One region of the Pararhizobium sp. LjRoot238 genome, then DNA from elsewhere that is predicted to be linked to it. Evidence: riboswitches for the same ligand, from Rfam matches in the RefSeq annotation. Region 1 holds a riboswitch; each other region holds the start of a gene.
What was found. A riboswitch is a leader RNA that binds a small molecule or an ion and turns the genes downstream of it on or off. The one in region 1 is predicted to bind cobalamin.
Positions count from the first base shown of each region.

Region 1 (7,899 bases):
GACCAGTGACCTCACCGATCCGAAAAGCTATGTCTATACGCTGAAGGACGACCGCTACGTCGAACTGGCCAAGGCGTTCAACTTCAACACCGACGGGACGCTCGGCGTGCCGATGCTGGCGCAGTCGGAAACCGAAATCCTCAACACCGCCAAGTCCTATGTCGTCGAAAAGAGCCGCTTCGGCACGGAGGAGGAAAAGACCGAGGCGACGGAGGAATCTCAGTATTACAGCGCCGAGATCGAGAAGATCGAAACTCGGGACGGTCTTCTGTCGAACCGGCGCATGGTCGATTTCATTCTCGTCGCCGCCGGGCTCGATCCGGAAGAGTATACGACGGACTATGTCCGGCAGATGTTCGAATCCGATTTCAGCGACCCCAAGAGCTTCATCAACACCGAGCCGGACACGACGATCTTCAAGGAAATCGTCGCCTCCTACAATTTCGACAGCGAAGGCAACCTGGCAAAGCCGGCAGACGGGATTCAAACCAAGCGCGGCCTGCTCGAGACCGAGGATCTCTATCTCAACCAGACGCTGGAAGAACAAAAGGGCGAGGACAATGCCGGCCTGCGCCTTGCGCTCTACTTCCGGCGCATGGCCTCTGGCATCAACACGGCTTACGACCTTTTGGCCGATAGCGCGCTGCTGCAGGTCATCCAGACGACATTCAGCATTCCGGAAGAAATGTCGAGCGCCGATGTGGATGTCCAATATGCCTACATCAATCGGGTGCTCGATGTTGAAGACCTGCACGATCCGGAAAAGTTGGAAAAGCTGCTCGTGCGTTTCGCCGCGCTCTATGACGTCGAGAACAACACCGATGTCTCAGCCGCGGAATTGATCATGTCCGGAAGCGGGCGCAACGGCATCAGCGCCGATACGCTGCTCAGCCTCACCCAGCTTCGCACGGGCGGCGCTTGATTCTATTCGTCAGGCTTTCAGCACCTTGTCGGGATTCATGATCCCGGCGGGGTCGAAGGCGTGTTTGATGCGCTGCATCAGGTCGATCTCGATCGGTGAACGCACCTTCGCCAGTTCGTCGCGTTTCAACTGTCCGATGCCGTGTTCCGCCGAGATCGAGCCGTTATAGTTCAGCACGATGCCATGTATGATCGTGTTCATCTCGCGCCAGCGGGAAAGGAAGGCTTGCCTGTCGGCAGCGATCGGCTGGGAAATGTTGTAATGGATATTGCCGTCGCCCATGTGTCCGAAGGCGCAGATGCGGGCGCCGGGAATGGCTGCCATCACCGCCGCATCCGCCTCAGCCATGAAGGCCGGGATGCTCGATACCGGCACGGAGACATCATGCTTGATCGAGCCGCCCTCCCGCTTCTGCGCCGGCGACATGCTTTCGCGCATGTGCCAGAGGCTCTTGCGCTGGGCCTCGCTGGCAGCCACCGCGGCGTTTTCGACGAGACCGCCTGAAATCTCCGTTTCCAATAGTTCGCTCATCATCCGTTCGGCGGTTTCTGCCGAATCCGAAGTCGAGATGTCGATCAGCGCGTACCAGGCATGCACCGTGTCCAACGGGTCGCGAACGCCCGGAATGTGTTTCGCCGTAAACTCGACGCCAAGCCGCGGCATCAGTTCGAAGCCGGTCAAGGCCGGACCGCAGAGGCTCGATGCCTTGTCGAAAAGCGCAAGCGCGTCGGCAACGCTTTTCAGGCCGGCAAAGGCGACCTGATGGCCAAGCGGCTGCGGAAAGAGTTTCAGCACCGCGCCGGTGATGACGCCGAGCGTGCCCTCGGCACCGATGAACAGGTCGCGCAGGTCATAGCCGGTATTGTCCTTTTTCAGCCGCCGCAGCCCGTCCCAGATATCGCCGGTCGGAAGCACGACCTCCAGGCCAAGGCACAATTGCCGCATGTTGCCATAGGCAAGCACGGCGGTACCGCCGGCATTGGTGGAGAGATTGCCGCCGATCCGGCAGGAGCCTTCCGAGCCGAGCGACAGCGGAAACAGCCTGTTGTGCGCTTCGGCCGCCTTCTGGATATCGGCAAGGATACAGCCCGCGTCGGCGACGATGACGTTGCCGACCGGGTCGATGTCGCGGATGCGGTTCAGCCGCTCCAGCGACAGAACGATATCGGCCGCTCCGGTGCGCGGGATCTGGCCGGCGACGTGCCCGGTATTGCCACCCTGCGGCACGATCGCTACGCCGGTTTCGCTGGCAAGTTTGAGGATCTGCGAGACCTCGTCGACGCTGCCCGGCTTCAGCACCAGCGGCGTGTTGCCCTCGTAGAGGCCGCGCGATTCGATGAGATAGGGTGCGATGTCCTCCTGCTCGGTCAGCGCGTTGCGGTCGCCGACGATGGCGGCGAAGCGGGCAATGATGTCGGGGGAGGGGATGGTGTTCGTCATGTGATCGATACCTTGCTGCTAGCCGCTTCACCCCCCTCTGTCCCTTCGGGACATCTCCCCCACAAGGGGGGAGATCGATCGTGCTCAACGGCCAAGATTTGTGATTGGGGCCAGGGGCAAGCCTGAAAGGATCTCCCCCCTTGAGGGGGAGATGCCCGACAGGGCAGAGGGGGGTATTTTCGGCGTAGATTCATGCCCCGTTACCCTCTCTCGGGGCTGCCGCGCGTTCGATCCGGTCGATGATGGCTTCGCCCAGTCCCTCATTTGGAATGGCGCCGAAGGCGATCGTCGCGGCGCCGGAAGTGTCGGCCTTTTTCATATAGGCAAACAGATTGGCGGCCGCCTCGCGCAGGCTGGCGGACGGGCTGAGATCAAGAACCACAGCGGCCTTTTCTTCCCCGGGCAGAGCCGCGCCGCCAAAGCGGATCAGCGCTTCGCCCGGCTTCACATCCGTCGCGTTCAGCCGCACCGCCGCTCCCGGCGCATAGTGGGAGGCGAGCATGCCCGGCGCCTCGATCGCCGCACCGGCCGTATCGGGACGCAGGACCGTCTTTCCGGTCAGTTTCTCGATGTCAGCGACTTCGAGCCCGCCCGGCCGCAGCAGCCGGATTTCGTCGCCGTCGACCTTGATGATCGTCGATTCCAGGCCGATTTCGGCCGGCCCGGCATCGAGGATCAGCGCCAGCTTGCCGCCGAGATCGGCCTCGACATGCTGGGCGCTGGTGGGGCTGATCTTGCCGGAGGTGTTGGCGCTCGGCGCTGCCAGCGGCTTGCCGTAGCGCTTGATTACCGACCGCGAAAACCCTTCGGGCATGCGGATGCCGAGCGTGTCGAGACCGGCGGAGGCAAGCGGATGAACGCCGCTTGCCGGTTTCATCGGCAGGATCAGCGTCAACGGCCCCGGCCAGAAGGCCCCGGCGAGCTTTTGCGAGATCGGATCAAAATCGACATAACGTCGCGCCATGTCGAAGTCGGCGACATGGCAGATCAACGGGTTGAAGCGTGGGCGGCCCTTCATTTCGTAGATGCGGCTGATCGCGTCCGGGTTTGTCGCGTCGGCCGCCAGGCCATAGACCGTCTCCGTCGGGATCGCGACCGGCAGGCCTTGGGCCAGCGTTTCGCACGCCACCGTCAATGCGCGCTCCGGTTCGGTCCTGGTGTCGATGATGAGGGTCATGCAGCTTCCAAAAGTCGATGGGAGGCCCGAAAGGGCAGGGCTTTGCGGTCTCTATTACAGGGCTCGGCGGGATATTGCCAAGCGCATTCGGCGGGCGTCGCGGACTGTGCCTGATCGATACAGCCCGCTTCAAGATTTCTTAAAATGCGACAGCTTCGATTAGCGGAGCTGAAAGTTGGACATGCTAGCTGTTGCGTCCTACACCCTGCCGGAGCGCAAATGGCCAACAAGAAATCCATGCCCAACGACCTTGCCCTGCGCATCGCCACTGCCATGCACCAGATGGGCATCGACGCTGTCCCGAGAAACTACGAACTGGTCTACGAGGCCTATGCGGGTGCCAACCCCGAACTCGTGCGGGACTTCATCGCGCTCGGCAAAAACAAGTCGCAGGCCGCGCTCGACGAACTCGGCCGCAAATACCTGCCGCATCACCATGAGGCGAGCGTTCTGGCGCGCTCGACGACGATCGTGCGTGATGAGATGAGCAACTTCATGAATTTGCTCTCGCGCGAAAAGAACTCGCTCGACGATTATGGCCGGTTGATCGGCGAGGCGTCGAAGGCACTCGTCGTTTCGGACGAGGCAAGCCAGGCGGCATTGAAGAACTCGATCCAGGCTCTGAAGCGGGCAACCGAACGGCAGGTATCGCAAAACGCCGAACTGGAGCAGAGCGTCACGGCCCAATCCAACGTCATCGCCGGCGTCCAGAAGGAGCTTGCCGATTTCGAGGCGACGAAATTCTCGGATGCCGTGACCGGCCTTGCCAACCGCCGCGCTTTCAACAAGGCGCTGGCCAAGGTCTATGCCGATCCCGAGCTGCCGCTCGCCTGCGGCGTTGCGATTGCCGAGCCGGATACCAGCCAGCGGCTCTCCGGTGAACAGGCCGCCGCGATCGCCGATCATCTCGCCCGCCATATCGGCGGCATCACCCAGCAGGCCTTTCCGCCGAGCGAACTGGCGGCGCGTTTCGACGGCGTCCGCTTCGGCTTCCTGATCAATGCGGGCGAGGAGCGCGAAGTCGTGCGCCTGATGGCGCTGCTGCGTTCGGCCCTGCGCGGCGTCCATTTCAAGCATCCGAAAACCGGCCGCAGCCTTGGCAGCGTCACGCTTTCAGTCGGCGTGTGCATGTCGCACAGCGCCGGCAATGCGTTCGATCTTGTGGGAACTGCCGAAAAGGCGCTTGCCAAGGCACAGGCCAAGGGCGGCGACTATACCGTCGTTCACGGAGCAGAGGACGAGCAGCCGGCGGGGCGGGACTGGCTGATCTACAAGCGATAGGCGGCTGCCGCGAAAGCGTCAGAGGCTGTTGATGATCTTGCGAAGCTGTTCGTTGCAGGCGCCGAGCAAAAGCACGTTTTTCAGGGCTTCCTTCGGATCGCGAGTGCGAAACAGGAGGCCGTTTTCGTGGACGCTGCGGTTGAGCGTGAGCTTGCCTTCCTCCGCGTCGAGTTCGGTCGCGACGGCGAAATACATTCGCGAATAGCCCATCTTGATCTTCTCGAAGAAGTGCTCGTCGTCGCCGATGTCGGAGAAGAAGTTGGCGATGTAGAACGACCACCGGACATCGTCGAACTTGGCGAACTTCGTCCGCGCCGCGGTCACGTGGCAATAGCCGAGATGCGGGCTGCCCGAAAGCGTGCGATGGAAAATCAGCTTCGGGAAGCGGATGGAGGCATGGAAGCCGTTGATGCGTTCGTGCGTTACGGTGCCGGCAGCCTCGAGCCTGCGGCCGGTGCGGGCGGCCACTTCCTGATGGGTTAGGTAGCGTTTTTCCTCGGCGCTCCATTGCTGCGGCCGGTTGATGCGCCCGGTGCGCAGGAATTCGGTGTGGACAGCGCTCTTCGGCGATTGAACCGGTTTCTTGACGGCAGCAGCGTCGAAATATCTCAAGTTTGCCATCGGCCTGCACCAGGATTGCGTCGGAGTGCTGGGGCACACCGCGGCGGAAACGTTCATGAGGAAAAGCTACATTGCGAGGGTTAATGCAGTCTTTCCAAGCATTACCCGCCCTCCATGGTGCGAGGCTTGCGCTTTCAACCGGCCCGTCGCGCCGCAATATGTCGCAAAGAGACAGTCTCTGCACAGAATTTGGCGGTGTGTGGCGGAAAAGGCGCCATCTGCCGAAAAATCAGGAAACTCCGTTGTTTCTGCTTATAAAATAGCCACTCCGGTCATCTGGAAACGCAACTGTGCGTGTGTCGCCATTCTGGAACCGGATGTCGCTAATCGGCGGCTGTCCGGCCAGATCTGCAGATTAGATGAAGACACTCAAGGTGCCGCCTTTATAGGGAGGGCGGAGAATTGGGAAGCCGGTCGAAATCCGGCGCTGCCCCCGCAACGGTGGTGGAGCGAAACCTCGGCAAAAGGCCACTGGAGAGATCCGGGAAGGCGCCGCGACGGTCCGAAAGGACAGCTCCTGAGCCCGGAAACCAGCCTTGTTTGTGAAATTGATGTCTGGGTTGCGGCGGGCAGCCGGAAGGAGAACCAGTATATCCACGCGCACTCCCGGCGCGGCGGTGGTTCCTTTCCTGCTCGCTCAACCGAAAAGTGGCGAGCACAAGGAAACGAACATGGATCTCCGCAGCGAAGTCCTCCGCAAACTCAAGACCCGCCGCGACGGGCACAGCCTGGAACAGGCCTTCTACACCGATCCCGATCTCTACAAGCTCGACATGGAGCAGATCTGGTACAAGGACTGGCTGTTCATCGGTCATGACTGCGAAATCCCCAAGGCCGGCAACTATTTCACCGTCCAGGTCGGCGATTATCCGGTCGTCGTCGTCCGCGATCGCCAGGGCGCTGTCCGGGCGCTTCACAATTCCTGCCGCCACCGCGGTTCGCGCGTCTGTGCCGGGCAGAAGGGCTCGTCGGCCAAGCTTGTCTGTCCCTATCACCAGTGGACCTATGAGCTCGACGGCAAGCTGCTCTTCGCACGCCAGATGGGCGAGGATTTCGACAAGGCGCAGCACAGCCTGAAGCCCATCCATTGCGAAACCATCGGCGGCTATATCTTCATCTGCCTCGCCGAGGAGCCGATGGATTTCCAGCCGATGCGCGACATGGTGTCGTCCTATGTGACGCCGCATAACCTGAAGGACACCAAGGTCGCCTTCGAAAGCACGATCATCGAAAAGGGCAACTGGAAGCTCGTCTGGGAAAACAACCGCGAGTGTTACCACTGCGCCGCCAACCATCCCGAGCTCTGCCGCACCTATCCGGAAGCGCCGACCGCGACCGGCGTGCAGGGCGCCAAGGACGATCCGATCATCGCCGAGCACTGGGCGAAATGCGAGGCCCAGGGCCTGCCGAGCGAGTTCAGGATGTCGCCGACCGGTCAGTTCCGCGTCGCCCGCATGCCGCTGATCCAGGAGGCCGAGAGCTACACGATGTCCGGCAAGCGCGCCGTCAAGCGTCAACTCTCCGACGATGTCAGCCAGAGCCATATCGGCACGCTGCTGATGTTCCACTATCCGAGCACCTGGAACCACATTCTGGCCGACCACGCCATCACCTTCCGCGTGCTGCCGCTCGGCCCTGAATTGACCCAGGTGACGACGAAATGGTTGGTGCACAAGGACGCCGTCGAAGGTGTCGACTATAACCTTGAAGAACTGACGCATGTCTGGACCGAGACCAACGATCAGGACCGCCAGATCGTCGAGGAAAACGCCTTCGGCATCCGCTCGCCCGCCTATCAGCCCGGCCCCTATTCGCAGGAGCATGAAGGCGGCGTGATGCAGTTCGTCGAATGGTACGTCAACTTCATGCAGGATCGCCTGCACGGAGCCTCCACCCCTCTGGTCCGGGTTGCCTGACATGACGATTGCTTCATCCTTCCGGCACTTCGACGAATTGCTGCCGTTCAACGACCGGCAGCATCTCCTGGAATGCATCTCCGTCACCGCCGAGGCTCCGGATGTGATGACCTTCGGCTTCAAGGCCGACAAGGACAGCTGGTTCCGCTACCTGCCGGGCCAGTTCGTCACGCTTGAGCTGCCGGTTAAGCCGGACGATCCGGTGATGCGCACCTACACGCTGTCTTCGACGCCGTCGCGGCCCTTCTCGGTGGCCGTGACCGTCAAGGCGCAGGCATCGAGCATCGGCACGCGCTGGATGTTCGAGAACCTGAAGCCCGGCATGAAGCTGAAGGCCTTCGGCCCGCTCGGCGATTTCTCCTTCGCGCGCCATCCGGGCGAAAAATACCTGTTCATCTCGGCGGGCTCCGGCATCACGCCGATGATGTCGATGACCCGCTGGATGGCTGATTGCGCCCCGCAGACGGACGTCACCTTCCTCTCCTGCGCCCGGCAGCCGGACGATCTCCTGTTCCGCGATGAACTCGAGAACATCTCCCGTA
Region 1 covers NZ_CAXUPP020000001.1:275,532-283,430, reverse strand. Annotated here, with positions in the region: gene ACSQ3F_RS01520 (DUF1217 domain-containing protein) at 1-922, shown strand, start outside; gene ACSQ3F_RS01515 (FAD-binding oxidoreductase) at 932-2,362, opposite strand; gene ACSQ3F_RS01510 (L-threonylcarbamoyladenylate synthase) at 2,553-3,539, opposite strand; gene ACSQ3F_RS01505 (diguanylate cyclase domain-containing protein) at 3,759-4,820, shown strand; gene ACSQ3F_RS01500 (DUF6656 family protein) at 4,839-5,441, opposite strand; cobalamin riboswitch at 5,797-5,994, shown strand; gene ACSQ3F_RS01495 (aromatic ring-hydroxylating oxygenase subunit alpha) at 6,113-7,357, shown strand; gene ACSQ3F_RS01490 (2Fe-2S iron-sulfur cluster-binding protein) at 7,359-7,899, shown strand, end outside.

Region 2 (7,899 bases), 2.5 Mb from region 1:
CGACCGCAACAGCCGCTTCTGTTCGCGCGACGTGGTGATCGGAAATACCAGCCGCCGGTCGATCTTCAGCCGCCGCGGTTTCACCTTCGTCAGCCCGATGATCGAGGCGTGTCCGGAACCGAAGTCGTCGATCTCGATGTCGATGCCCATACCCTTCAGCGCAGCAACATTGGAAAGCACGCCTTCCTCGCTGTCGTCCAGAAAGATCGTCTCCAGCAACTCGAATGACAGCGTATCCGCCTCGACGTCCAGTTGCTGCAAGTCGTCAATCAAAAGCGGATCGGACAGCCGCGCCGCCGAGACATTCACCGCGATCCGTGGAACGAGCACGCCCTGCCGCATCCAGGCGCGCCGGTCTTTCAACGCCGCTTTCAGAATTGCAGCATCCAGGTCGTCCAGCATGCCAAGATTTCCCGCGACGGTGAGGAATTCACCCGGCAACAGAAGCCCGCGTTTCGGATGGCGCCAGCGCGCCAAAGCCTCCAAGCCGACGATACGGCGCGTGCGCGCATCGACCTGCGCCTGGTAAAAGGGAACAAACTCTCCCTTTTCCAGGCCGCGCGCAAATTGCTTGGCAACGCGGCGCTCGTTGTTGAGCTGCGCCTTGAGTTGCGCCGAGAACACCTCCACCCTGCCCCGGCCAAGTTTCTTGGCGCGATGAAGGGCGATATCGGCTTCGGCCAGCAGATTGGCGATGTTTCTACCGCTGGCGGACGCCAGGCCGATCGACGCACCGGTGCGCAGCACTTCGTCATTGTGCCATATCGATTGCTTCAGCTGCTGGGCCAGCCGCTCGGCGACCGTCTTCAAATCTTCGATGGAGTCGAAATTGGCGATCAGAACCGCAAATTCGTCGCCGCCTATGCGGGTGACGAAGGCGCTATTTGGCAATGCGGCGACAATCCGGCTGGCCGCGGATTTCAGCACATTGTCACCCACGGAGTGACCGGCCGTGTCGTTGATCTGCTTGAACCGGTCGAGACCGATGTAGAGGATCGCCAACTTGTCGAGCCCCGCATCCTCTGAAAGTTCGGCCAATCGGCGATCGAAGAAGCGGCGGTTCGGTAGCCCGGTCAGGTAGTCGTGTTCGGCCGCATGTTCGATCCGCCGGGCGCTCGCCTCGAGAGCAACTGCGCGCTTTTCGGCAATGGCTTTCTGGCGCTGCAGTTCCCGATTGAGCAGCACGTCCGCCGTCACGTCCCATTCGACGCCGATGAACGTGATATTTCCGTCCTGCTCGAAGCAATGCGCCCTCGACCGGAGATATCGAAGTTTGCCGTTTGGCAGAACAATACGATACTCCGACGAATAGATGCCCTTGCCTTTGATGGCATCGGCGAAATCCGCCTCTGCCTGCTCCCGGTCATCAGGATGGATCGCCTTGGCCCACACCGCCGCCTTGACGCGCTTGTTTGTCTTGCCGGTTCCATAGAGCCGGTGCATCTGCTTATCCCAGACGACTTCATCCGTCTGCGTATCGTGTTCCCATACGCCGATCCGGGAGGCATCGAGCGCGAGCTCCAGCCTCCGAAGAATATTCTGAAATTCCTGTTCGGACCTCGCCGTTTTCATTGTTTTCTCTGTGAATGATTCTTCGCAAATAGACGCGCGCGGTATTCTGCCGCAAGGTTCCTAAAGAACTATTTCCTTCGCAAAACGCGAAATGTAACCAGAAATACAAGCAACCATTCAGTGTTATTTAAAGTAGACGGCCTCGACCGGCGCACTTTGCTCCCCAATTCAGAAGGATAGACCTACGAGCGAACTTCGGCAATCGCGACGGCAAAGCGGCATCGCGGGTCGCATCGTCGAATTGACATGAGCCAGGGGACATCATAATCATCGTCGGATCAATTGGTTCCTTGGAAGCGAACGCTTCCGGGGAGTAAATGGGAACGTGACGGATGGACCCATGCTGGGCATCTCAATCACGGCCGACCCCGCGACTGTAGAGCGGTCAGAGTTTGTCATGCCGGTCGATCCGGCAAAAGCCACTGCGGCGCGGGCCTTGGCCCGCACCTTGGGAAGGCGAGACAGGCTCACTGGTGCCAAGCACCTGACGCCGCGAGCCAGGAAACCTGCCGGTTGATGAAGGGCATGGTGCCCAATTGGTGGGAAATTTCCCACGCGCCATCACGGAGGTTGTCATGGCTACGTCTACAGTTTCGAGCATTCCGCTCTCCCTCAACGACCGCATCACCGCCGGTATCCTCGCCCTTCTGATCGGCGGGTTCCTGGTTTTCGGCGCCGGTCTCGCCAATTCCGCCGTGCTGCACGATACCGCGCACGACGTTCGCCACTCCTACGGTTTCCCCTGCCATTGATCGGCTGATGTGGGAAGCTGCGCGCTTTTCGCATTCGATCCGACAGCAGAACGCGGGTTTCGATGAAACCACGCTTCGACGGTTCATGCGCCCGTGCTGCGGCACCGGGCGGCATTTGCCGTGGGGATTTCAAACACAGCAAGCCGGAGAGGGCTGACGCGCAGCCGCTCCGCTTGAACCTGGGAGTATCGAAATGATTGTCAAAACGCTTCTGGCCGCGTTGGTGGCTGGACTGATTGCGGGTGTCTTTACGACGGTGGCGCAGACTGCGCGGGTCGTTCCGATCATCCTTCACGCCGAAGAATATGAAGGCAAGGAGCCTGCCGCGGAACAGCCCGCCGGCACCGAGGATCAACAGCAACAGCATTCGTCACTGGAGAAGACATCCGCGATCGGCGAACTACTTGCGGCATTTTCTCCGATCACGCCGGCTTACGCCCATGAGGGCGAGCATGAAGACGAAGGCGGCATCATGTTTGGCATGAGCCGGTTTTCAGGAACCTTGCTCGCCAATCTCGTAACCGGCACAGGTTTCAGCCTGTTGCTGACCGGTATCAGCTTGCTGATCGGCTATCCAATCACGCTTCGCAACGGCGTCCTCTGGGGCGCTTGCGGTTGGCTGGCGGTCCACATGCTACCCGCAATCGGACTGCCGCCGGAATTGCCCGGCTTTCCGGCGGCCGACCTGCACGACCGGCAGATATGGTGGATGGCGACGGTCTTGCTCTCCGGAGCAGGCCTGTATCTGCTTGCGCTGCGCCCCGAAATCGTCGCGAAAATCGCCGGCCTTGTGGCGATCGCCGCGCCGCATATCTACGGCGCGCCGCAGCCTGCGGATATTTCGAGCCCGGTTCCGGCCGTTCTCGGCGCCGAATTCGCCGTTGCCGCGCTGGCGACCGCCCTTGCCTCGTGGATCGTGCTCGGCCTTGTCTCGGGTTATTTCAACGAGCGCTTCCTGAAATCTGCATAACGAACCAGCTTGCAACATCAGCCGCCTGCGCGTTCGAGATGAGTGCGCAGGCGGCTTTTTTGTGTCTCCTCGTCGAGAAGCACGCAGACATCGCAAAAGGTCCCGCCATCCGTTCGGTAATACAGGCAGCAGCCGCTTCGCAGGCGAAAAATGCGCTCGACTGGCACGCCACTCACGATCGAGGCGATCTTTTGATAGCGCAATGCGCTTGAACAGAGCGGCGAGCCTTCCGTGTTGACGATAGCGAGCGCCGAAGCCATCGCTCGCTCCTCTTGCGCCGATGCCGCGCCGATTTCGAGAAACGCGCCGGCAATGCCGTCGGCAGCCAGCCGCCATTGCGCAACCGACGACAAACCGGTACGGGCCTTCACCGTTTCGACGACCGGCGCAAGGCTGGCAACGAAGCTGCCGTGAAACAGGGATGCACTGTCACGGCCTTGGCGAAACTTGCGAAAGCGAAAATGAAAGCGGCGGGCATCGGATGGGCAGACCAGCGTAATCTCGCCCGCGTTTTTCGGAGCATACGGTTCAAAACGGATAGCGAGGCTTCCCGGATCGAGATCCGGCACCAGCCCGGTCCTCAGATAGAGGGCACCGGCAGCGATGCTGAGTTGGTGGCTGCAGAAGGCGACCAGATGAGCGCCCTTCGTGCGGTCATCCATTCCTGCCGCAAACCGGCCTTGATAGTCCAAGAGATCGGCGATCTCGGCACTGTCTTTGCGCCATATGTCAGTCACCAACGAAAAATCCGCGTCGTCGCCGGCAAGTGAGGCGGCAACCTGCGGAAATCGCTGCGCCTGCCAGGCCATGGCCGCTTGCGCATCCTCTTTCCAGGGAGAGGCCGGCCAACCGTCGGTATCTGGGTTCTCGTCCAAAGGGCGCCTCTTTCTATGCAGGCAGCCCGTTTATCTCAAAGCCAACCGCCGGAGAAGCCCGCTCTTTTCAAGCCGCGCCGGATGGCCGGCGATTCGCGCATCAGGTTCCAGATGAGGCCGGTGCGATGATTTTCAATCATCATCAACAGGATGCCCTGGTCAAGACCGACGCTGCGATTGTTGAGCCATCCTTCGGCCGCCTTGCCGGGAACGCTCGGATTGAAGCTGCCGAGAAACCGTCCCTCTTCGATGACCCCGGGATAGGTCGAGACGACATGGCGTGTCGCCGAGATCGCGGCCTCCGGCTCAAATGGCAGGCAGGCGAGCGGCGCCCATGGCGCGATCGTGCCGTCATCCGGTCCGAGTGGCGCACCGCGCGCCGCATAGCCGGAAAAATGCTGGTGGCGGCCATCCTGCAGACGGCGCGGCCGCAAAGGCCCGTCGCAGGATGTCAGTCCCCACATATCGGCACCATAACCGGCAAAACCGCCGGGATTGCTGATCGCATAATCGCGCTGCACGGCAATCGCCCGGCAGGTGTTTTCGAAATAATCTGTGTCTTTCGCCGCGACGGCCGCGTCGCGAATGCCGCGGAAATCGATCCAGGCATGCGAAAAAAGATGAATGAACAGCGGTCCGGCATAGAGAAACGGCTTTCCCTTCACCGTCATCCAGTCGAATTTCCCGGTAAAGGCATCGTAGCTCTCCTTGCCGATCGGGTAGGAGGGAGAGGCAAGCGCCAGAACATAGAGGATGAGCGCTTCGCTGTAAGATTCCCAGCGATGCGGCAGAAAACCGCTCCGCGGTTTCCATCCGAGCCAGAATGCCCCTTTGCCGTCGAGCGCCCAGGCCCAGTTGGCGCGGGCATAGAGCATAGCCGCGCAGGATCGTATCTCGGCCTCGACCTCGTTTTCCTGGTTGAAATAGGCGGCGGCCGTCAACACGCCGGCGAAAAAAAGCGCGCTGTCGATCAGCGAGATCTCGCTGCGCCATGTCCGCTGTCCGGTCCTCATGTCGAGAAAGTGGTAGTAGAGGCCCTTGTACCCCGTCGCATTCTTGTCGCGGCCCTGCGGGCTTTCGGCGAAGAAACGCAGCGTAACCAGGGCCCTTGCCGCCGCATCCTGCCGGCTCATCCAGCCTCTCTCGACGCCGACCGGATAGGCGGAAAGGCCGAAACCTGTCGCTGCGATGCTGGATGGGGCGCCAGGAAGAGACGTATCGGCGATAAGCCCGTTGTCCGGATTGACATATTCGAGGAAGTAACCGAACGCCGCTTGCTGGAACCGGTCGAGAAGGACCGCGTCGGTGTCGTTTTTCAAAAGCATTTCGTCAAGCACTCCAATCAACCGCAAGTTTCACCACAAGGCATCTGCTTCGGCAAATCACCGATTGTTGAACTCGCCACCATGCGAAAGGATCGCCTGACGGATGACCTGTGCTACACTTTTTGCTTCTTAAGACCGGCAGCAGTGATTGGATGACATGATGTTCACGACACTTGCGATGCTTTTAAGTCTTTCGGGCGTTGCTGCCGTTACCCCGGCCGCCAGCAGCCCACAGGTTGACGTCGCGCTCGTGCTCGCCGTCGATATGTCCGGTTCGATGGATATCGAGGAAGCGCGCGTGCAACGTATGGGTTACGTGGAAGCCCTGCGCCATGCGGATTTCATCAATGCGGCAACCGCCGGCCTCAATGGGCGGATCGCCATCAGCTATTTCGAGTGGGCAGGCAACGTCAACGAAACCTCGTTGGTCGACTGGCAGTTGATCGACGACGCCGAGGATGCCGCAGCTTTCGCCGACCGTCTTGCTGCCCGGCCGGTTTACACACGACGGGGCACATCGATTTCCAACGCGATCGCCTTTGCGTCGAAGCTCATCGCCGCCAACCCCTATGATGCGATGCGCCGGGTGATCGACGTGTCCGGCGACGGCCCGAACAATCTCGGCCCGCCGGTCGACCCCGCCCGCGATGCGGCGGTCGCGAGCGGCACCACCATCAATGGCCTCGCCATCATCATCCGCCCGTCCGGCAGCGCTGGCTCGCTGGACCAGTATTACGCTGACTGCGTCATCGGCGGCCCCGGTTCGTTCGTGCTGCCCGTTCGCCGATCGGAGGATTTCGCCGTGGCGATCCGGCAAAAACTGGTCATGGAGGTGAGCCGCCAGCAACCGGCGGAACAGGTCGTTCCAGTCCAGGCCGCTCCCTCCACCGACTGCCTGATCGGCGAGAAGCTGCGCCCCAGCATCCTCGATCGGGTCTATCCCGAACTGGACCGGTAGTAATTTCGGTGCCGACGACACTCCCTTCGGCGCACCGATCCGGCTCGCCTACGACCCCGATGCGCTGGTGGCGCTTGCCGGCTGATGTTCTGATTGCAATGCAGCCATTACGCGCTCGGCAGCCTCGCGGCCAGCGACGATCGCACCTTCGATGTAGGCAGGAAAGGACGGGGCCAGTTCCGAAGCGGCAAAATGCACGGGCGGCGCACCGGCCCGAATGGTCGCTTCCGCGTCATAGGCTGAAAGGTCGGTGATGACGTCGCTGTAGCCTCCGCCACTCCAGCGATCGCCGACCCAGTCGCGCATCTGAAAATCCATATACTCTCCAGCCTCGCTGCCCAGCGTGGCGACGAGGCGACGGATGATTTCGGACTGGATGAACCCAGCCCCCTTCCCGCTCCATTCGGCAGCCAGCGGCCCTCCCGCAAACACCACGAGCGCCGACGCCCAACGACTGCTGACATCGCAGGCGAAAAGACCAAGGACATCGCGCCACATCACCATGCCGCTCAATCCGCGGTCGCGCCAGAAAGGCCGCCCGTATCGCACGAACGTCTTGATGACGGTGCCACTTTTCCAGGCACCAAATGCGTCGATCAGCGGCTTCGGTAGATCGGGCTCGTGGGTGATCCGCGACGCCATGACCGGCGGCGCGGCAACGATAATCTGCCGTGCCTTCAACACGTCACGATTGCCGGTGGTGACCGTGACCGATCCGTTCATTCTAGCAATGTTTGTAACGGCGGTATCGAGTTGCAGGCGGGGACCAAGCGTCGCCGCCAGGGCCTCGGCAACGGCATGTATTGTCCCTTCGACGAAATACTGCAACTCGTTGCCGTGGCTCGTGACGCGCCGGTCATTGTCGATCAAATACCAGAGCGGAATTTCACCGATCGAACGGCACCAGAGCCCCTCAACCATCGCCTGATAGCCAGCCTTGACATCGGGCGGATCGCTCTGCCCGCCGAGCCACGCCTGCGCCGTCAGGCCGGCGATATTCGGATCGTGCGGGTCGATCCTGTTTACCCGCGCCCGGATACGGCCCGATTCCGCAAAAGTGGAACCGGTTTCCGGGGATTTGGGATGCCGCTGTATCAGGAAGGCGCCCTCCATGGGCGTCTCGGCAAGCGCTTTGCCAAACCGGCGCGTCAGCGCCATGATTTCCGGCATCTCGTCACAGATGAACTGGCCGCCTGTGTCGACCCGCACACCATCCGAAAAAGCCGCCGACTCCACGCGTCCGCCGACACGATCCCTCGCTTCGAGCACGATGACATCGAGCCCCGCGGCAACGAGCGCATCCGCCGCCGAAAGGCCGGTAAAGCCGGCCCCGACCACGATCACATCTGCATCAAATTCACTCATGGCCCGCCTTGATCTTTTCGAATTCGGCGATCATGTCCCGCCGCAATTCGGTCGGCATCGGCATACACCCCTGAACGTGTTG
Region 2 covers NZ_CAXUPP020000001.1:2,808,452-2,816,350, reverse strand. Annotated here, with positions in the region: gene ACSQ3F_RS13700 (bifunctional diguanylate cyclase/phosphodiesterase) at 1-1,572, opposite strand, end outside; cobalamin riboswitch at 1,839-2,100, shown strand; gene ACSQ3F_RS13695 (CbtB domain-containing protein) at 2,148-2,324, shown strand; gene ACSQ3F_RS13690 (CbtA family protein) at 2,518-3,294, shown strand; gene ACSQ3F_RS13685 ((2Fe-2S)-binding protein) at 3,312-4,169, opposite strand; gene ACSQ3F_RS13680 (glucoamylase family protein) at 4,205-5,494, opposite strand; gene ACSQ3F_RS13675 (DUF1194 domain-containing protein) at 5,655-6,452, shown strand; gene ACSQ3F_RS13670 (flavin monoamine oxidase family protein) at 6,501-7,817, opposite strand.
Region 2: linked by a shared signal. The riboswitch ahead of ACSQ3F_RS13695 (CbtB domain-containing protein) and the one ahead of ACSQ3F_RS01495 (aromatic ring-hydroxylating oxygenase subunit alpha) in region 1 are both predicted to bind cobalamin.

Region 3 (7,899 bases), 3.0 Mb from region 1:
ATCTCGGCTTCCAGACATCAGCCGTGATCGAGCAGTTTCCTGCCCATGTGCATCGGCTGTCGCCGGTGCTCACCTTGCAGGGGGCGGTTGCCCATTGCGATATGCCGCTCGAAAGCGGGCCGACGCTGTTTCTGCCCTACAGCCAGACCTATGTGCCGGGCTATCTGGCACTGAAACGACAGGAATTTCGCGACTATTTTGATCGGAACCACGTGCAACTGCCGCTGTCCAAGGGCGATCTGGTGTTCTTCAACCCGGCGCTTTTCCACGCTGCCGGCACCAATCGTTCGGCCGGCATCAAGCGTGTCGCCAATCTGCTGCAGGTTTCGTCCGCCTTCGGCCGGGCGATGGAGACGGTCAACCGCGAGCGGATGAGTGCAACGCTCTATCCGGCCCTGAGAGCCATGCTGGACGATGGACGGCTATCTGATGCGCAGGCGGCCAATGCGATCGCGTCCTGCGCGGAAGGCTATTCCTTCCCCACCAACCTGGACCGCGATCCGCCGCTCGGCGGCCTGGCGCCGAAGACGCAGGCGCAGTTGATGCATGAGGCGCTGGCTGGCGGATGGGAGGCGGAGGCTTTCGCCGAAGCACTTGCGGCACAGGCGGAGAAGAAACTGAGCTGACGTCAGCACGCCAAATCTTTAAAACTTCCGTCCGGTTTCCGGGCGGAAGTTTTCGGTGTCATCAATGTCTAAAATGGAGGAAACGGAATGAGCAACGATTATGGCCGCCTTGACGGCAAGATCGCGATTGTGACCGGCGGTACGCAAGGATTGGGAGCGACGATCGCGGCGCTGTTTGCCGAACGGGGTGCCGCTGGCATCGTCATCTGTGGTCGCAATGCCGCGAAAGGGGAGGTCAAGGCGGCCGAGATCGGTAAGGCCGCGGGGACCAAGGTGGTGTACGTACAGGCCGATCTCGGAGAGGTGGAGGACGCGCGCAAGGTGGTCGCGGCCTGTGACGCACAGTTCGGCCGTGTCGATGCGCTGGTGAATGCGGCTGCGATTACCGATCGCGGCACCATCCTCGATACAACACCGGAGTTGTTCGACCGCATGTTCGCCGTCAACGTGCGCGCGCCGTTCTTCCTGATGCAGGAGGCGATCAAGGTGATGCGCCGGGAAAAGACAGAGGGGACGATCGTCAATATCGGCTCGATGTCGGCCAAGGCCGGGCAGCCGTTCATCTCAGCCTATTGCGCCTCCAAGGGTGCGCTGGAAACGCTGACCAAGAACACGGCCTATGCGGTGCTGCGCAACCGCATCCGCGTCAACGGGCTCAACATCGGCTGGATGGCGTCGGAAGGTGAGGATCGCATCCAGCGCGAGTTTCATGGCGCCGCGAGCGACTGGCTGGAGGAGGCGGCAGCGAGCCAGCCGTTCGGCCGGTTGGTTGATCCGGCCGAGGTGGCACGCGCCTGTGCCTATCTTTCGTCGGCGGAATCCGGCCTTATGACGGGATCGGTCATCTGCTTCGACCAGTCGATCTGGGGCGCCTATGACGGTTCTCCGCATCCGGTCACTGCCCTGTAAGAGAACAGGCGGGCCGCTTGCATTCGGCGGCCCGCTGTGCCTTTATCGGTTTGGTTCAGGTGCCCGCGAAAGCGGGAGAATCGGGAATCCGGTGAAAATCCGGGACGTGCCCAACGCTGTGACGGGGACGGCTTTGCTTTAATGAATTTCTGAGTATTTTCAGAATTCTGCCACTGAGTCCTCATGTGATTTGGGAAGGCGGCAAGGCCGGTTGATCCGCAGTCAGAAGACCGGCCTGACGAGATAGACCAGCCCCGCGCGGACGGCGGGAGGTTTCGCATTGTTGGGGATCAAACGATGCAAACGGAACCGCAAGACCGCCTTGTCAGGGCGGAAGCATTTTCACCGGACGAGCGCGCCGCCGTCTACCGCGCCATCGAGACCCGCCGCGACGTGCGGGATCAGTTCCTTCCAACGCCTCTGCCGGACGAACTGGTCGCACGGCTTCTCGCCGCCGCCCACAGCGCGCCCTCCGTCGGTTTCATGCAGCCGTGGAATTTCATTGTCGTGCGGGACGAAGACCGGCGCCAAAAGGTGTTCGAAGCCTTTCAGCAGGCCAACGAGGAGGCGGCGCTGATGTTCGATGGCGCCGCGCGCGATACGTATCGCTCGCTTAAACTGGAAGGCATCCGCAAGGCGCCGGTGAGCCTCTGCATCACCTGCGATCCGACCCGCGCCGGCAAGGTCGTTCTCGGCCGGACGCACAATCCGCGTATGGATGCGTTTTCGACGGTCTGCGCCGTGCAGAACTTGTGGCTTGCCGCGCGGGCGGAAGGCGTCGGCGTCGGCTGGGTGAGCATTTTCCACGAGCGCGACGTCAAGGCAGTTCTCGGCATACCCGATCACATCGAGATCATCGCCTGGCTTTGCCTTGGCTACGTCGATCAGCTCTATGCGGAACCCGAACTGGCCGTCAAAGGCTGGCGGCAGCGACTGGCGCTCGATGAACTGGTCTTTGCTGACGCCTGGGGTGTCAAGCCGGCGAGCTAGAGACATTGATCAATTGGTCTGTTGCTGCTGGTATCCGGGGCCTGTCGGATGTTTCAGGTCGATCGACGATTCCTGAGAGGGCAGGAAGCTCGGTCCGACAACGCGCACCTTGCTGTTCTGCGGATCGTAGGGGCGGTCTGCAACGGCAGTCTTTGCCTGCGTCTTGTCGGCCTTGCGCGGTTTGATCTCAAGAATGCCGCTGCCATCGTCCGGCGTACTCTGGTTCGTGGCGGTCTGGCGGGCAGGCGCACAACCGCATTGGCCGGGCTGGCTGCGGTCACGCGTCTTATAGGCGAAAGCCGTGGGCAGTTCTATATAGGGCTCGCCTGTGGAGGCCGAGACCATCTGATCGGTCTCTTCGGTCGCAAGCGCATGGTAATAGAGCGCCGTTTCCGCACCCGGGCATCGGCGTTGGCAAGCCTCGGCATCGCGCTGGAAATCGGCGGGCGTAGCGCTGGACGAGATCGGGAAGAAGGCACCGTCGCAGGTGCGGACGCACAGCGTACGCAGGCTGCCGCCATAGTCAGCGCCCGGCAGGGTGAAATCGGATACATCGGCACTGCCGCGCAAGGCCGGCTCGCTTTCGCTGATCGGCGGCAGATCCTTCAGGATGTTGCGATGCGTTTCCGGCTCTTCGGCCGCGGCCCGCAGGATCTCCTCCTCCTCCTCGGCGCAGCGATTGACGTAGAGAGCGGCCATGATCCGGCGGCGGCTGATTTCGCTGTCGCCACCGGAGACAAGATATTCGCGGCGGGTCTTCAGCGTTTCGAGTTTGATTTCCATCTGCGAGATTTCGCTGTCGAGGGCCGCGCAGGCCTGCTCGTTCGGATCGCCGACGATGATGACGCTGCCGGAACTGCATCCCAGGCGCCGCCGGTCGGCGCGCGCCCTGCGCAGATCAAGGTTCTGCCGTGCGATTGCGCCGGTGTAGTCGCGCAGATTGGCGTTGGAGGCGACGATCTTCGGCAGGTTCGACAGGCGCGCACTCAGCCGTTCGCACACCGTCGCGGCGTCGGCAGTGGCCGTCATGACCATGAGAAGCGGAGCGATAAGCGCCGCGAAGCGAACCGAACGGAAAATCAATGTTTTCTCTCGTCTGAGCGAACCGGCACTCTATCGGGCGTGGCGGATTATTGCCGCGCTCCAAGCCATGTGCCTATCATACCGCCATTCGAAAGAGGCGCAACGCAGTCCGCTTGCCAGCGTTAACGCGAGCCCGGGAAATTCCACCGATGTGGCCGGAGAGCCGCGGTCGCGGCCCTCCGGAAGCCGACGTTAGGCGGCGCGGGCGGTTTCGAGCGACATCGGCGTTTCCAGGACCGGTCCGCCGATTTGAGCGACGGCTTTCATCGTTTCCAGCAGTTCGGTCGTTACTTCCCAGGCGACGGCGACCGCATAGACCGAACCGATGCGCTGCGGTTCGCCGATGCGCTCGCCGGGGCAACCCATGCGGCGGAACATCCGCTCGAGGAAGACATCCGTCACGGTGACGATATGGCTGAGGCCGGAGGACAGTCCGAGTTCGCCGACGCCGCACATCAGTTCCGCGGCGGCGATCGTCACCTGATTGGAGCCGCGATCCTGCGAAATCTCCGGATCAATGCAGAAACGGCTCGACTCCCACACCGAGGCATCGCGAACCTCCGGATTATCCCCGAGCAGAATGGGGAAGGTATCGTCGAGCATGTTGGGCCCAAGCGTCGGAAGCAGCCGCAGAGAGCCGCGCAGGCGGCCGGTCTGGTCGGAGTAGGACAGCACATAGAGGGGATTGGCGTCGTCGTAGTGGTCGATCTCCCAATCGCCGTGGACCGATACATCCCATTTCAACAGATCGTGGAAGACGCGCTTGCGCAGCCGGAACATGGCGTCGATATCCTGGGGATACTGTTTGCGGCTGTTGCGGTTGAAGATCCTGATCATTTTTTTGCTCCTGTAATCTCGAATGCGAGGAGCAAATGTTGTCAGTGATCGGCAATCGGCAAAACTGTCGGTAGTGACAGGTTTCGAGTGCACGTCGACTGTGATGAAATCCAGTGCGTCCTTTCGGACGCACTGAGTTGGCGATTCCGGCACTGGAAATGGATTGGGGCGTCCTAGACGAAGCTGCTTCGGCGGGGTCAGAAAGTCGGGATGAGATCACGCCGGACGGCCTGGGCGACGGCCTGCGTGTTGGATACGACGTTCAGCTTGCGGCGGGCATTGGTCATGAAGAAGCGGACGGTGCGCTCGGAAATGCCGAGGATGGTGCCGATTTCCCAGTAGCTCTTGCCGGCCGCTGCCCAGCCAAGCACTTCGGTCTCCCGATGGGTCAGTGTCTTGTTGCCATGCTCAGAGAGGTGGATCCTGCTGTCGTTTTCCAGAAGGGATGCATGAAAAAGATTGGCGAGCAGTTGGAAATCACGCAGATGACAACGCCTGTAGGCCGGCCATTCCTCGGGCGGGACATCGGCATGGATCGCTAAAAAAGCCAGCCGGCGCGTCGGCGCGGCAAGCGGCAGCGTGATGCCATCGACGCCAAGTCCATGATGGGCGGCCGCGGAAAAGAGTGGTTCGCTTTCGGGGTAAGGTTTGCGGGCGGTCGCCCAGTCCACCGGCCTGATGCTGCCCATGGCCGACCGAAGGATCGGGTCGATCCGGAGAAATCCTTCATCGATATAAGTTCTGACTGCGCTGGCGCTGTAGGTATGGTGTAGTCTATGTACTACGAATCCCGACGTTAAGATATTAACGTCGACGTAAAGCAGATTTGCAATACTGAAAGTGCTGCGCATCAGGGCGAAAAACCGTTTTGCTTCAACGAGTTTCTCGTTTTCCATAATGTCCAGCAGGTCAAAGAATGCCCGTTGGTCAGTCATGTTGCAAATACCCTGTGATTTAAAGGTATTTTACCATGATAACGGTTTTTACTCTTTGTCCAGTGCAATCTTTGGTTAATAAAGCGTTTCTTGTGTTATCAATCTAAGATTGCAATTTTGTGCGGTTTTGTTGTTTCGATTGAGCCAGGTACCTGGCTCAATCGATGTCGCCTCACGCTGGATGCGAGGCTTCCACCACGGCGAGTGCTGCCATGTTGACGACGCCGCGCGAGGTGACCGATGGCGACAGGATGTGGGCGGGCAGGGCGGTACCGAGAAGGATCGGGCCGACATGCAGGCTGTCGGTCATGGTCTTGACGACACCGAGCGTGATATTGGCCGCATCGAGATTGGGGAAGACAAGCAGGTTGGCTTCGCCTGTCAGCGTGCTGTTGGGCATGACACGCTTGCGCAGAATTTCCGAAATGGCGGAATCGCCGTGCATTTCACCATCGGCTTCGAGGTCGGGGGCGAGGTCGCGAACGATCTGCATCGCCTTGCGCATCTTGGAGGCGCTGTCGGAATCCCTTGAGCCGAAATTCGAATGCGAAACGAGGGCCGCGCGCGGGGTGATGCCGAAGCGGCGGATCTCCTGGGCCGCCATGATCGTCTTCTGGGCGATCTCCTCCGCTGTCGGATCGAAGGTCACATAGGTGTCGGTGAGGAAGGTCGTGCCGCGCGGCGAGATGAGCAGGCTGAGCGCAGAGAAGTCGAGCACGCCTTCGCGCTTGCCGATGATCTGCGAAACGGCGCGCAGATGAGCGCTGTAACGGCCTTCGACACCGCAGATCAGCGCATCGGCTTCACCGCGCCGGACGGCGAGAGCGCCGATGACGGTCTGGTTGGTTCTGACGATCGTGCGGGCCGCTTCCGGAATGACGCCAAGGCGGCCGACCAGCGAGAAATACTCGTCGACATAGTCGCGGAAGCGGGGATCGCCTTCCGGATTGACCACTTCGAAATCGGTGTCGGGACGGATGCGCAGGCCGTAGCGCTTCAGCCGCGTCTCGATGATCTGTGGACGCCCGATCAGGATCGGGCGGGCCGTGCCTTCTTCCAACAGTACCTGGGCGGCGCGCAGCACGCGCTCATCCTCGCCTTCGGAGAAGATCACCCGGTTCTTCTGGGCGTTCTTGGCGGCGGTGAAGATCGGCTTCATGATGAAGCCGGAACGGAAAACGAAGCGGTTGAGCTGGTCGAGATAGGCGTCGAAATCGGTGATCGGCCGGTTGGCGACGCCGCTTTCGGCGGCAGCCTTGGCGACAGCCGGCGCGATGCGCAGGATCAGACGCTGGTCGAAGGGCGAGGGTATGAGGTAGTCCGGGCCGAAGACCGGCGTTTCGCCGGAATAGGCGCGGGCGGCGACGTCGGACGGCTCTTCGCGGGCAAGGGCTGCGATGGCGCGTACGGCGGCCATCTTCATTTCCTCGTTGATCGTGCGGGCGCCGCAATCGAGCGCGCCGCGGAAAATATAGGGGAAACACAGGACGTTGTTGACCTGGTTGGGGAAGTCCGACCGGCCGGTGCAGATCATCGCGTCTGGCCGAGCGGCGCGGGCGACTTCCGGCATGATCTCCGGATTGGGGTTGGCAAGTGCCATGATGAGCGGCTTTTCCGCCATCTGCACCAGGAGTTCCGGCTTCAGGACGCCGGCTGCGGACAGGCCGAGGAAAACGTCGGCACCGGCAATGCTGTCGGCGAGCACCCGGTTGGCGCTGTCCTGCGCATAGATCGACTTCCACTGGTCCATCAGCACTTCGCGGCCGACATAGACGAGCCCTTCGAGATCGTGCACCCAGATGTTTTCGCGCCTGGCGCCGAGCGTCACCAGAAGATTGAGGCAGGCAAGGGCCGCGGCCCCTGCGCCGGACGTGACGATCTTTGCCTTGGCGATATCCTTGCCGGCGAGTTCGAGGCCGTTGAGAATGGCGGCGGCGACGATGATCGCGGTTCCATGCTGGTCATCGTGGAAGACTGGGATATCCATCTTCTCGCGCAGCTGACGCTCGACCTCGAAACATTCCGGCGCCTTGATGTCCTCAAGGTTTATGCCACCGAAGGTCGGCTCCAGCGCTGCCACGACATTGACCATCTGGTCGATCGCGGGTGCGTCGATCTCGATATCGAACACATCGATGCCGGCGAATTTCTTGAACAGGACGGCCTTGCCTTCCATGACGGGCTTGGAAGCGAGCGGGCCGATATTGCCAAGGCCCAAAACGGCCGAGCCGTTGGAAACGACAGCGACCAGATTAGCGCGGGCCGTGTAATCGGCGGCAGTTGACGGATCGTCTCGGATGGCGAGGCAAGGGGCTGCGACGCCCGGCGAATAGGCGAGTGCCAGGTCGCGTTGGTTGCCGAGCGGCTTGGTCGGCTGGATTTCGAGCTTGCCGGGACGCGGATAACGATGGAAGAACAGCGCCTGTTCATCGAGATCGCCGCTTGCTGGAACCGTTGGGGTCTTGGCTTTGTCGCCGGTGCTCATATTCGTGAATCCCTACCTTTTCGTCGCGGCTCTT
Region 3 covers NZ_CAXUPP020000001.1:3,273,077-3,280,975, forward strand. Annotated here, with positions in the region: gene ACSQ3F_RS15880 (phytanoyl-CoA dioxygenase family protein) at 1-626, shown strand, start outside; gene ACSQ3F_RS15885 (SDR family oxidoreductase) at 714-1,535, shown strand; cobalamin riboswitch at 1,576-1,788, shown strand; gene bluB (5,6-dimethylbenzimidazole synthase) at 1,833-2,525, shown strand; gene ACSQ3F_RS15895 (DUF2865 domain-containing protein) at 2,535-3,560, opposite strand; gene ACSQ3F_RS15900 (acyl-homoserine-lactone synthase) at 3,801-4,445, opposite strand; gene ACSQ3F_RS15905 (autoinducer binding domain-containing protein) at 4,643-5,380, opposite strand; gene ACSQ3F_RS15910 (NADP-dependent malic enzyme) at 5,553-7,865, opposite strand.
Region 3: linked by a shared signal. The riboswitch ahead of bluB (5,6-dimethylbenzimidazole synthase) and the one ahead of ACSQ3F_RS01495 (aromatic ring-hydroxylating oxygenase subunit alpha) in region 1 are both predicted to bind cobalamin.